Regions from separate parts of the Hahella sp. CR1 genome, predicted to be linked through region 2. Evidence: riboswitches for the same ligand, from Rfam matches in the RefSeq annotation. Region 2 holds a riboswitch; the other holds the start of a gene.
The links. A riboswitch is a leader RNA that binds a small molecule or an ion and turns the genes downstream of it on or off. The one in region 2 is predicted to bind cobalamin.
Positions count from the first base shown of each region.

Region 1: it holds a riboswitch for cobalamin, as region 2 does, so the genes downstream of both, ONV78_RS15215 (TonB-dependent receptor) here and ONV78_RS02935 (ABC transporter substrate-binding protein) in region 2, are expected to answer to the same signal.

Region 1 covers NZ_JAPELK010000005.1:439,514-444,885, forward strand. Annotated here, with positions in the region: gene hppD (4-hydroxyphenylpyruvate dioxygenase) at 1-42, opposite strand, end outside; gene phhA (phenylalanine 4-monooxygenase) at 235-1,053, opposite strand; gene ONV78_RS15205 (phospholipase D-like domain-containing protein) at 1,292-1,975, opposite strand; gene ONV78_RS15210 (DUF3012 domain-containing protein) at 2,251-2,439, shown strand; cobalamin riboswitch at 2,584-2,781, shown strand; gene ONV78_RS15215 (TonB-dependent receptor) at 2,892-4,838, shown strand; gene ONV78_RS15220 (hypothetical protein) at 4,871-5,372, shown strand, end outside.
Region 2 covers NZ_JAPELK010000001.1:664,233-669,604, forward strand. Annotated here, with positions in the region: gene ilvE (branched-chain-amino-acid transaminase) at 1-305, opposite strand, end outside; gene ONV78_RS02925 (PLP-dependent aminotransferase family protein) at 486-1,919, shown strand; gene ONV78_RS02930 (hypothetical protein) at 1,926-2,531, opposite strand; cobalamin riboswitch at 2,638-2,914, shown strand; gene ONV78_RS02935 (ABC transporter substrate-binding protein) at 2,992-3,873, shown strand; gene ONV78_RS02940 (iron ABC transporter permease) at 3,863-4,834, shown strand; gene ONV78_RS02945 (ABC transporter ATP-binding protein) at 4,831-5,372, shown strand, end outside.

The DNA.
Region 1 (5,372 bases), on a different contig from region 2:
GAAACCATCAGTGCCAAGTGGGTTTGTATATACATTACTCATGATACAGTCCTCTGTATTATCAATTAAAAAACGCGTAATGGAATTGTCGTCAGCCGGGGCAAAGCCCCGCTTAGCTCCATTGGGCGCGTATTTCTGCGGCTATCAATAGCTTCAATGCGAGTAATGCAAAATCGTTCATAACCTTGGTGGATTTAACCTGCTTCGTCTGTACGTCGTCACCGTTCCCGCGCTTCAGGCGCCGGCGGCTAACTTCTCCGTATTGGATTGTTGTTTGGGTGGAAAAGTCGGAGCGAACAGCCCAAGTTCTTTGGCTTGGCGCACTTTATCCATGATGTCGCAGTGGGCGACTTCGTAAAGCTGTTTGAGGCCATCCAGCACGTAATAAATAGGTTGCATGATATCGATGCGGTAAGGCGTTCTTAGCACATCCACGATATCAAAGGGGCGGCGTTCCGGCGTGTCGGAGAAGCAATATTGCGTCTCGCCGATAGAAGACAGAATGCCGCCGCCGTAAATTCGTTGCCCCGCAGCGGAGTCCATCAGGCCGAACTCGACGGTGAACCAGTACAGCCGCGCCAGGAAGATACGGTCTTCCTTGGAGGCCGAGTAACCCAGCTTGCCGTACATTTGCGTGAATTCCGCGAAGTAGGGGTTGGTCAGCATGGCGCAGTGACCGAATATTTCATGAAAGATGTCCGGCTCCTGCAAATAGTCCATTTCGTCTGGCGTACGAATAAAGGTGGCGCAGGGAAATTTCTTATTTGAGAGCAGGTCGAAGAAGGTATCGAAGGGGATTAATGCGGGCACTTGCGCCACTTCCCAGCCGGTTTCACGGCGTAATACGGAGGAAACGTCCTCTAGTTGGGGGATACGGTCTTCGGGTAAATCCAGTAACTTCAGTCCATGAAGATATTCGTCGCAGGCCACATTGCGTATGACCTTGTCTTGTCGTGTGATCAGCTCACGCCAGACGGCGTGCTCCGAATCGGGGTAGGCGATAAAGCCGGATGCGTCAGGCTCTCTCGCAACATACTTTGTACCTTTGCCCATTTTCTCACCTCGTGACGTGTCAGGAAGGGTGTATTCCATGGCACTCTTATTATTCTACCGGCTTGTGGCCGGCTTAATCTGGCGGCCGTCAGTTGGGTTGGACGGCGCGAGGTCGGATTTTTTTCCGGCCGGGCCTTCCTCTGATTAAATGACAATCCGCAGAATTTGTCTATACATTGCTAATAACGGCTGGCGATTAACGAGGGAGGTTTAATGACAATTCTTTAGCGAAGACTCCTTAGTCCGAGAAGGTGCGCCACAGTTTGGCGAACTCTCCGGAGAACTCCCTGACGAGGCCGGGGTGGTCGGTCACTACGATGTTTTCCTGGTTATAAGTGCTGGCGCTGCGGGTCCAGTTAAAACTGCCGTGAATCAGGACGCTGTCATCGATAAGGGCGAATTTATGATGCATATGGTGGGGTTCATCGTCCATCTTCACCAAAATGCCGGCATCTTTGAAACGATCAATGTCGCTGCCCAGGTCAAAGGATTTGTCATTGTCCGTGATGATGCGGATTTTTAGCCCCCTTTTGTGAGCGTTAATAATTTCATCTGCGATTTTGTCATCGGAAATGGTGAATACGCAGATTTTCAAACTGCTTCGAGCATTGCGTATGCGTTCTATGATTGCGCGACGGCATTGCTCCCCTGGGCTGAAATAGGCCCGTGTTAGATTGCTTTCCTCCTCGCCAGAGTCCAAAGCCTTGATTACCCGCTCCAGCCATTTCAGCGCCCTGAGCGCACCATCGCCGCCATTGACGATCAATGGACGGGTCAACTCAAAGGCGCGATTACGCATAAAACGCACCTGATCCGGCTGTAAAGTCTCAAGCATCGCCAGCAACGCCTGTTTCTCAGCATTATCGAACCTTTCATCCGTGAGGGTTTGTTGGAGGAAAAAAGTCAGTTGATCCAGTTGCATGGGGAAAACGCCTTATTGCTAAAAATACAAGCGCACAGTCAGCGCTATAGGTGTTTGCTTTGTTCTATCTATAACTAAAAAAGCTTGCATGAAATGCCTTTAGATATCCAGCCTGCTCGGATGGCGCGCAGGTTGAGATAACTCGATAGAAACTTTTTCTGTCGTATCGGAAGCTGGTGCTGAAATTTATCGCCTAAAGTCTCCAAACATGAGCGCTCTCCCTTGTATACTTGCTCGCTAAATATGAATTGATGACTTGTTATTCAGGATTTCCTATGGCGATTAAACGCGTATCTTCTTGGCTATTGGTGGTGGGGTTGAGCTTGGGCGCTTTGGCCGGTTGTTCTCCAGAGGTGGGGAGCAAGGACTGGTGTGAGGATATGGCGACCAAGCCGAAGGGCGACTGGACGGCCAATGAGGCGACGGATTACGCCAAACACTGTCTGTTCCGCTCTGACAGCTAAGCGAGCAGCCCCAAACCTAAACTTTGGGATAAGTGGACCAGTTTTACATTTTGATAGTTATCAACAGGTTGTCGTCAACTTGGAGCCTGTTGTTTCCGTGAGGCGCTTTGTGCGCCTTGACTTTGCCGGGGCGGCCATTTAGCTTACGCCCCCATTGCATCAGGTGTCCCACGAACATTCGTTCACGGGATGAAACGGGAAGTCGGTTAAAATCCGACGCTGCCCCCGCAACGGTAAATGAGTCAAACGACAACCCCCTGTCACTGCGGATTCGCGGGAAGACGTTGTCGCCGGTTACGCCACTCATGAGCCCGGAGACCGGCCTGACGCCTGCTTATCGCGTGGCATAGCGGAGGGCTTTGCCGGGACTCGTCTGACTCGACTCCTTTCCCTCTTTGCTTGTATCCGCTGCGCAACAATTGCATTCACTGGCGCTATTCTTTCGGAACATTATGAGGCTTGTAACCCTTTTGCTTTTAGTTGGCTCACAACTGACCGGCGTTCGCGCGGAAGAGTTGGAGCCTGTTGTCGTCGAAGCCAAGGCTCCATCTGCGGATGAGATTGACGCCGAGTATCAAACTGGCTTCGTGAAGGTGATCAAGCGCGAGCAATTTGACTCGAAAGTCGCGACCGTCGCAGACGTGCTGAAGAATGAAACCGGCGTTCAAGTGCGTCAGAGCGGCGGACTGGGGTCATACTCCGCCGTTTATCTGCGTGGCTCGACCAGTAAGCAGGTGAACGTTTATCTTGATGGCGTATTGTTAAACGACGCGACTGGCGGCTCGGTGGACTTGAGCCAGATATTGCTGAACGGCATTGAGCAGATTGAAATTTATAAGGGCGCAACGCCAATTCAGTTGGGTTACTCTGGCGTTGGCGGCGCCATTAACATCAAGTCCCTTCGCTTCAGCAAACCCCTCAGGCAATTAAGTCTTGGGTATGGCTCATTCAACAGTCGCAAAGGGGCGCTCACATTCGCCGATAGCGTTGGCGAAACCAACTACCTGGCGTCCCTTGATTATCTCGGCAGTGATAACGACTTCGAGATGCTGAACAACAACCAGACCGAATTTAACCCCTACGATGACCGTGTGGAACGTCGTCGCAATGCGGATTTCAGTCAGTTCAACGGCATGCTGACGGCGGAGCGCAGCCTGTCGGATCGCACGGACTTGCAACTGATGGCGCAACATTTCAATAAAGATCAGCACTTACCTGATATCGCCAACCTGGAGAGTACGCGAACCAGTCTGGATACGGACTTCACTCGTCTGCAGAGCAAACTGAGCTTTGCCCGAAATACACAGGAAAATTATTCGGGGCGCATTTTCTGGTCCACACAAGAAGAGCGTTATGACGACAGTCAAAGCCGAATCGGCCTGGGCGTGCAGAAAACGCGCGCTGACACAGATGTGGTCGGCGCCGAGTTATATGGCTCCTATTCAATCGGTCTGCATCTGCTCTCCGCTACGATGGAGGCGCGCCGGGAAACATATCAGGAAGAGGACCTGACCGGACGCAGCCAAAAGCAAGAGTTTGAGCGCATGACCTACTTACTGGGCGTTCAGGATGAGTGGGCGGATGCGGAAGATATCTGGTTGGTGCGTTTGAGCGCACGCCAATATTTTCTTGAAGACGAAACCCCTGTTGCATCCATGAGCGGGCGCACGGAGGCGGCTTCTGACAGTGCACAGTATCACTCATTGCAGGCGGGCGTTCGTTACCGCCTGACAGATTGGCTGTCGCTCAAGACCAATGCATCCCGGGATGTGAGGTTCCCTCAGTTAGCGGAGAAGTTCGGCGATAGAGGTTTCTTCATTGGTAATAGTGAGTTGCAACCGGAAACAGCGTTGAACGGTGACATCGGATTTGAAGTGGGCGTAGATAGTTTTAGTGTTTCTGCGGCCTATTTCTATCGGGATTTAAAAGATGCTATCGTCCCCTCTTATGACTCAAGGGGAGTCGGCCGCTTTGAGAATGTTGGCAAAGCAAGGGTTAGCGGAGTGGAAGTGGACGCCATGTATCGACCTGTTCCCGCCTGGACGTTTATCGCCAGAAGCACCGCCCAGGACACAGAAAACCTGTCAGACGCCCGTGACCTGCACGGCAAGCAACTGGCGGGCGCTTACACCTATTCCCACTTTTTATCCGCCGCCTGGAGTATCGGTCGCATCACTACCTCCGTTGAGTACCGCCATGAATCCGGGGCGTATTACGACAGCGCTCAGGAAACGGAAGTGGAAGATCAAAACATTGTCGATGTGGTGGGCCGCTGGTCCGACGGCGAGACAACAGTTGAAGTTAGCGCAAACAATGTGACGGATGAGGTCGTTGAAGCCTTCAACGGTTTCCCTTCTCCTGGACGTCACTATTTTGTGTCTTTACAGCACTTGTTTTAGTTCTTTTGCCTTATCACCAAGAGGAAACAGGCATGCAGCAGAAAATAGGAACAACGTTGAAATGGACGGGGTTAGCTCTGGCGTATGCAGCAGCGTCAGGTTGTGGAGGCGGGGGGGATAGTGGAAATGGCGGAAATACGCCAAACACTAAGTTGGTTGCGGTTATAGCTGGTATCGCGCACAACTACACCTCTAGTGAGATTTCGATCGCTTCCGCCAAGGCTCCTTATGACATTGTTGAGGGCTATGCTGGATCTGATAAATCAGACATTACTGTAGCCGCATATGGAGACAGCTTTTATCGTATTGGAAAATTTAACCAAGACAATATATCGAAATATGGTTATGACAGTCCTGGAGCACCTGACTGGCAGTTTTCTACTGATGACGACGGAACTTCATTGAGCAATCCCTATGAGATGGTATTTGTCAGCGATTCAAAGGCTTATGTATTACGGTACGGTAGCTCATCTATCTGGGTTGTAGATCCGTCAGTTGCATTGAATGATGAAGCGCACTTTAAAACGGCGGAGA
Region 2 (5,372 bases):
GGGCCGCGGGTCACCACCAAACGCAGATAACCGCTCTCGCCGTCATAACGGCTTATCAACGCGCTGATTCCTTCGCGTAAGGCGTCGGCGTCATAAGGCAGGGTGATTCCCAACGCGGCGGCGGAGTCTTGCAGACGCTGCAGATGTCGCTCAATGCGAAAGGGCGTACGTTGATAGAAACGCAGTCCCTCAAAGACGCCGTCCCCATAGAGCAAGCCGTGATCGTAGACGGAAATCGCGGCTTCCGCTGCGGGAACGATGGCTCCGTTCAGCCAGCAATACGGTGTGGGGGCGGCGGTTTGCATAGTCTTTCTCCTGCTTGATCAGGTTGATGGGGAAAAACATCAACAATAAACAGACGAAAGATTGCGATATAGGCCAAGAAAAATTTATATATATCGATACAGTTTTTCATTTTCGCTCACTGTACTGATATATCGATGAAGAACTGTACTTGTTTATGTATGAATGAGGCGGCGATTGGCATGAGCAAAAAGCGATATGAAGAAGTAGCTGACGCTGTGGCGGGACGCATCCGTCAGGGCATGTACGGGGTGGGAGAGCGTATACCGGGCACCCGTGATCTGGTGGAGCACTTCAGCGTCAGCGTGTCCACCATCATGGCGGCGCAACGTCTGCTAGAGAGGCAGGGTTGGGTGGAGGCGCGGCCGCGATCCGGTTATTACGTGCGCCGTCGCAATCAGAATGGATTGGCCGAACTGGAGGCGGCGTTGCCCAAGGTGACCGGATTTGAAGGCGCGCCAACCCTGGTGGACACGCAGCAGACCATCATGAGCCTGGTGCAGGCGACCCAATCTTCCAAGGGTATGAATTTCGCCATGGCGGCGCCGGCGACGCAGTTCTTGCCGGCGGCGGCGATGGAAAAAGCATTCCGGGCGGCATTGCGCGGGCCCAGTGAAGAGATTGAAGCGTATAGTTTTCCTCCTGGCGCGTTGCGTTTGCGCGAGGCCATTGCGCAACGCATGAAGGACGCTTGGTGCGATCTGGAGCCGGACGACATTCTTATTACCAATGGCTGTCATGAAGCGCTGACTCTGGCGTTGAGGGCGGTGACACAGCCGGGAGATGTGGTGGCGGTGGAGTCGCCAACGTACTTTGGATTGCTGCAAGTCATTGATGCCTTGGGACTAAAGGCGCTGGAAATTCCCGCCGACCCGAAAAGCGGACTCAGCCTGGAGGCGCTGCAACTGGCGTTGGAGCAATGGCCGGTCAAAGCCTGCGTGGCGATGCCCAACTTTAGCAATCCCCTGGGGTGTCTGATGCCGGATGAGCGCAAGGAGCAACTGGTGCGTTTGCTGGAAGTCTGGGGCGTGCCCTTGATCGAAAATGACATATACGGCGAGTTGGGCTTTTCCGGCCTGCGGCCGCGAGCGGCGAAGAGTTATGACCGCGCCGGCGGCGTGCTGTATTGCTCGTCGTTTTCCAAATCAATCGCCCCCGGTTTGCGGGTGGGATGGATGGCGCCGGGGCGCTGGCGGACGCGGGTCGGTTACCTGAAATTCGCCAGCACCCTGGCCTGCCCAAGCTTGCCGCAGATGGCGGTGGCGCATTATTTGGCGCAAGCGGATTTCGACCGCCATCTGCGACGTATGCGCCATGAGTTCGCGGTGCACGTGGAGCGTATGACGACGGCGGTGCTGCGGCATTTTCCTACTGGAGTGCGAGTATCGCAGCCAGCGGGTGGGTTTGTGTTATGGGTGGAGCTGGAGGAGGACTGCGATACGGTCGCGTTGTATCGCAAAGCGCTGGCCGCTGGCGTGAGCATTGCGCCGGGAACCCTGTTCAGCGGCGACGGCGACAAGTACAGACATTGCCTGCGGCTCAATTGCGCGGCGCCCTGGACGGCGGAGGCGGAAGACGCGATCCGCCAGTTGGGCGTTTGGTTGCGCGCAGGCTAAGCGGGATTACCAGCCGAAGCTGAACGTGGGATCAATGAAGAACATGACGCCGCTATAACAGGCGAGCATCAGAAAGCTGCTGATAAAGCCGTGAAAAGCGGTCTTGTAGCCGGCTTCTTCGTCCTTCTTGAAAAGAAAGCGATAACCTGCAAAACAGCTCAAACCAATCACAAATAGCGCCACCAGGGCGAAGCCGCCGTTGATCACCTGCATATTGATGATGAAATTCTCTCGCGCCGTAACGGCCGCCGGCGCTTCGTCCGGATACAGGATAAAAGAGCCCGGCAGCAATGGGTGGGCGGTGGCTTCAATGGTGTAACGATAGAAAGGCCAGAAGCGTCCGCAGCGGGCGAGCAGGCGATCGCCTTCCCGGGCGCTGACCACGGCGTTGGCGGCGAATAGCGGGCCGCCGCAAAGATCGAACTCCTTTTTTACCTCTTCCCGGCTGTGCAGTTCGACACTGCGTTCGATGCTCACAGGCGACCAGCCGGTCAGATTGAAGACGGTATATTCCAACAGGCTCAAGCCATAGGCCAGTCCGGCATACATGAACACGAGGAACAGCAGACGTTTCAGAATGAGTCCATGGCGGGACAAGGGCGCGTCGGTCATACAGTCTTATTCTTGTCGGTAATTACGGGAGCGTAAAACTGACACAATCTTGCAGGCAGGTCCAGCGCCCCTCAGCGGCTTTCTGGACTTAAAATGATCAATTCATGATAATGTGGGCCGCAATGGTTCCAGTTGCTCAAAGTTCGATCATTTTCGATGAGAGCAGGATTAAATGGGAATCCGGTGGGCGCGGCTTTATGCGCGTTCGATCAGCCGGAGCTGTCCCCGCAACTGTGAGCGAAGAGTTCGTCCCGGATAACGCCGCCCCTCCTTATCGCGACGTTATCAAAGGCCACTGGGTGGAGATTGTCTCCATGTTCGGGAAGGCGGGACAGGACTACGAAACGCAAGCCAGGAGACCTGCCATTGTTCGACTCCCATTCGGAGCCTGTTTTTTCCGACCGTAAACGGGGAATTTACGCCGGATTCGCACCTCGCATCGATTCAAGGCGGCATCTGCATGTTGGTTAAGGCTTTTCGGGCCCTGGGATTGCTATCAGCGCTTACTTTCACACTTTCCGTCAACGGGGGCGATGCGCGCGCCGCTGAGCCCACGGTCATGTCGGTCAATCAGTGCGTTGACCAAATGATGGGGTATCTCGCCCCGGAAAATCTGGTGTCGGTCACCTGGCTCAGCCATCAGCCCTCTGAGCTGGAAATTGCACCGACCTTGCGTGACATTCCCGCCAACTTTGGTTTTATCGAGCAAGTGCTGGAACTCCGGCCGGATATCGTGATGGCGGGCCAGTATGGCGCGTCCTCGCTTAAGCCGCTGGTGCGGAAGTTTAATATGCGTTGGGTGGAGATTCCGTTGCCGCAATCTCTCGATGATTTGGCGTCAAGCTGGAGCCTGATGGGCGAAGCGGTGCGCAAACCGGAGCAGGCGGGCAGTATCGTTAGCGGGCTGAGGGCCTATTTCGCTGAGGTTCACGGGAAGATTGCGGATAAACAAGTCAGAGCGCTGATTCTGAACGCCAATGGCTGGATCGCTGGCGAGAGTAATTTCCAGGACGCCTTCCTGGACGCCATCGGCGTGATTAACGTGGCGAGCGAACAGGGCGTGCAAGGCTGGGGGCAAGTGGATCTGGAGACGCTGGTGCGCTGGCGGCCGGATTTGTTGCTGATGGTCAGCAACAGCTATGACAGCGAAGCGTTGGCGACGAATTGGGTGGAGCACCCTTTATTGAAGCGCCGTCCTTCCCGTTTCGAGCCCCTGTATATCCCGGCCGACTGGCTCTCCTGCGGAACGCCCGCCATGACGCTGGCGGCCCAAAAGGTAGCGGATCACATATTGGCGCAAGAGCGTAAAGCGTCAGGGTCGGAGACTGCAGATGACTTATAACCGTTTGCTCCTGATTCTGAGCCTGTCGCTCGCCTTTTTGATCGGTTTGTCTCTGTGCACCGGCCGGGTGACCGGGGTGAGCTGGCCGGGGTGGGATCTGGAAACCCAATTGATTCTATGGGAAATCCGTCTGCCGCGGACACTATTGGCGCTGTTATGCGGAACCGTATTGGCGCTATCCGGCGCCGTGTTGCAGGGACTGTTGCGCAATCCGCTGGCGGACGCCGGCGTACTGGGGGTTTCCTCCACGGCGGCGCTGAGTTCGGTGTGCGCCATCTACTTCGGCTTTTCCGCCAGCGGCCTGTTTACGCCCGTGGCGGGCATTATCGGCGCCATGCTGGGACTGCTGGCGCTGGTAATGATTGTAGGATCGGAAGCGGGCATCGTGATGATCATCCTCGCCGGAGCCGCGATTAATTCGTTCAGTTCAGCGTTGACGGCGCTGGCGTTAAATATGGCACCGAATCCCTTTGCGGTGCAGGACATTCTGTTCTGGCTGATGGGTTCATTCGAACATCGCACTCTGCAGCACTTTTATTTGGCGGCGCCGCCTGCGCTGCTGGGGATGGCGTTGCTGTTCAGCGTGTCGCGTTCCCTGGATGTCCTGTCGCTGGGGGAAAACACCGCCCGCTCCATGGGGGTGCGTCTGCAGAAAGTGCAATGGGTGGCGGGCCTGGGAGTAGCGTTGGCGGTCGGCGCCAGTGTAGCGGTGAGCGGCGTTATTGGTTTCGTGGGGCTGGTGGTGCCCCACATGCTGCGGCCGTTTACCGAGTGGCGGCCCGGTCGATTACTGCTTCCCAGCGCCTTGGCGGGCGCCAGCCTGATGTTGTTGACTGATATTGCTGTGCGCTGTCTGCCGCCGGGACCGGAGTTGCGAGTCGGCGTCATTACGGCGCTGTTGGGCGGGCCGTTTTTCCTGTGGCTGCTGCGTCACCTGCGTAAAGCGGAGGCGTTGGTATGAGCGACGCGCTGAGCCTGGAGCTAAGCGGATTGCAGGTGGGTTATCCCGGCGCTCCGGTTCTATCCGATGTCAGTTTCCGTCTTCCATCTGGACAACTGACAGCGATACTGGGCAGCAACGGCGCCGGCAAGTCCACCCTGTTGAAAACCATCGTCGGTCTGATCCCCAAGTTATCCGGCGCCATGCGGTTGCAAGGTCAGGATCTGTGTGACATGGCGCCGAAACAGCGCGCGCAGCATATCTCTTATCTGGATCAGGATACCGATTGTCATTGGCCTTTGAGCGTAGAAACCCTGGTCAGTCTGGGCCGCTTTCCAGCGCAAACCCATCGCAGCAAATTAAGCGCGCAAGATCAGGCCCTGATTCAGAACGCCATGCGACAAGCGGATGTCACGCATTTGGCGCAGCGCACCGTCACCCGCTTATCCGGCGGCGAGCGCGCCAGGGTGATGCTGGCGCGTGCGCTGGCGGTTGACGCTCCCGTATTGATGGCGGATGAACCGGTGGCGGGTCTGGACCCTCAGCACCAGATTCAGGT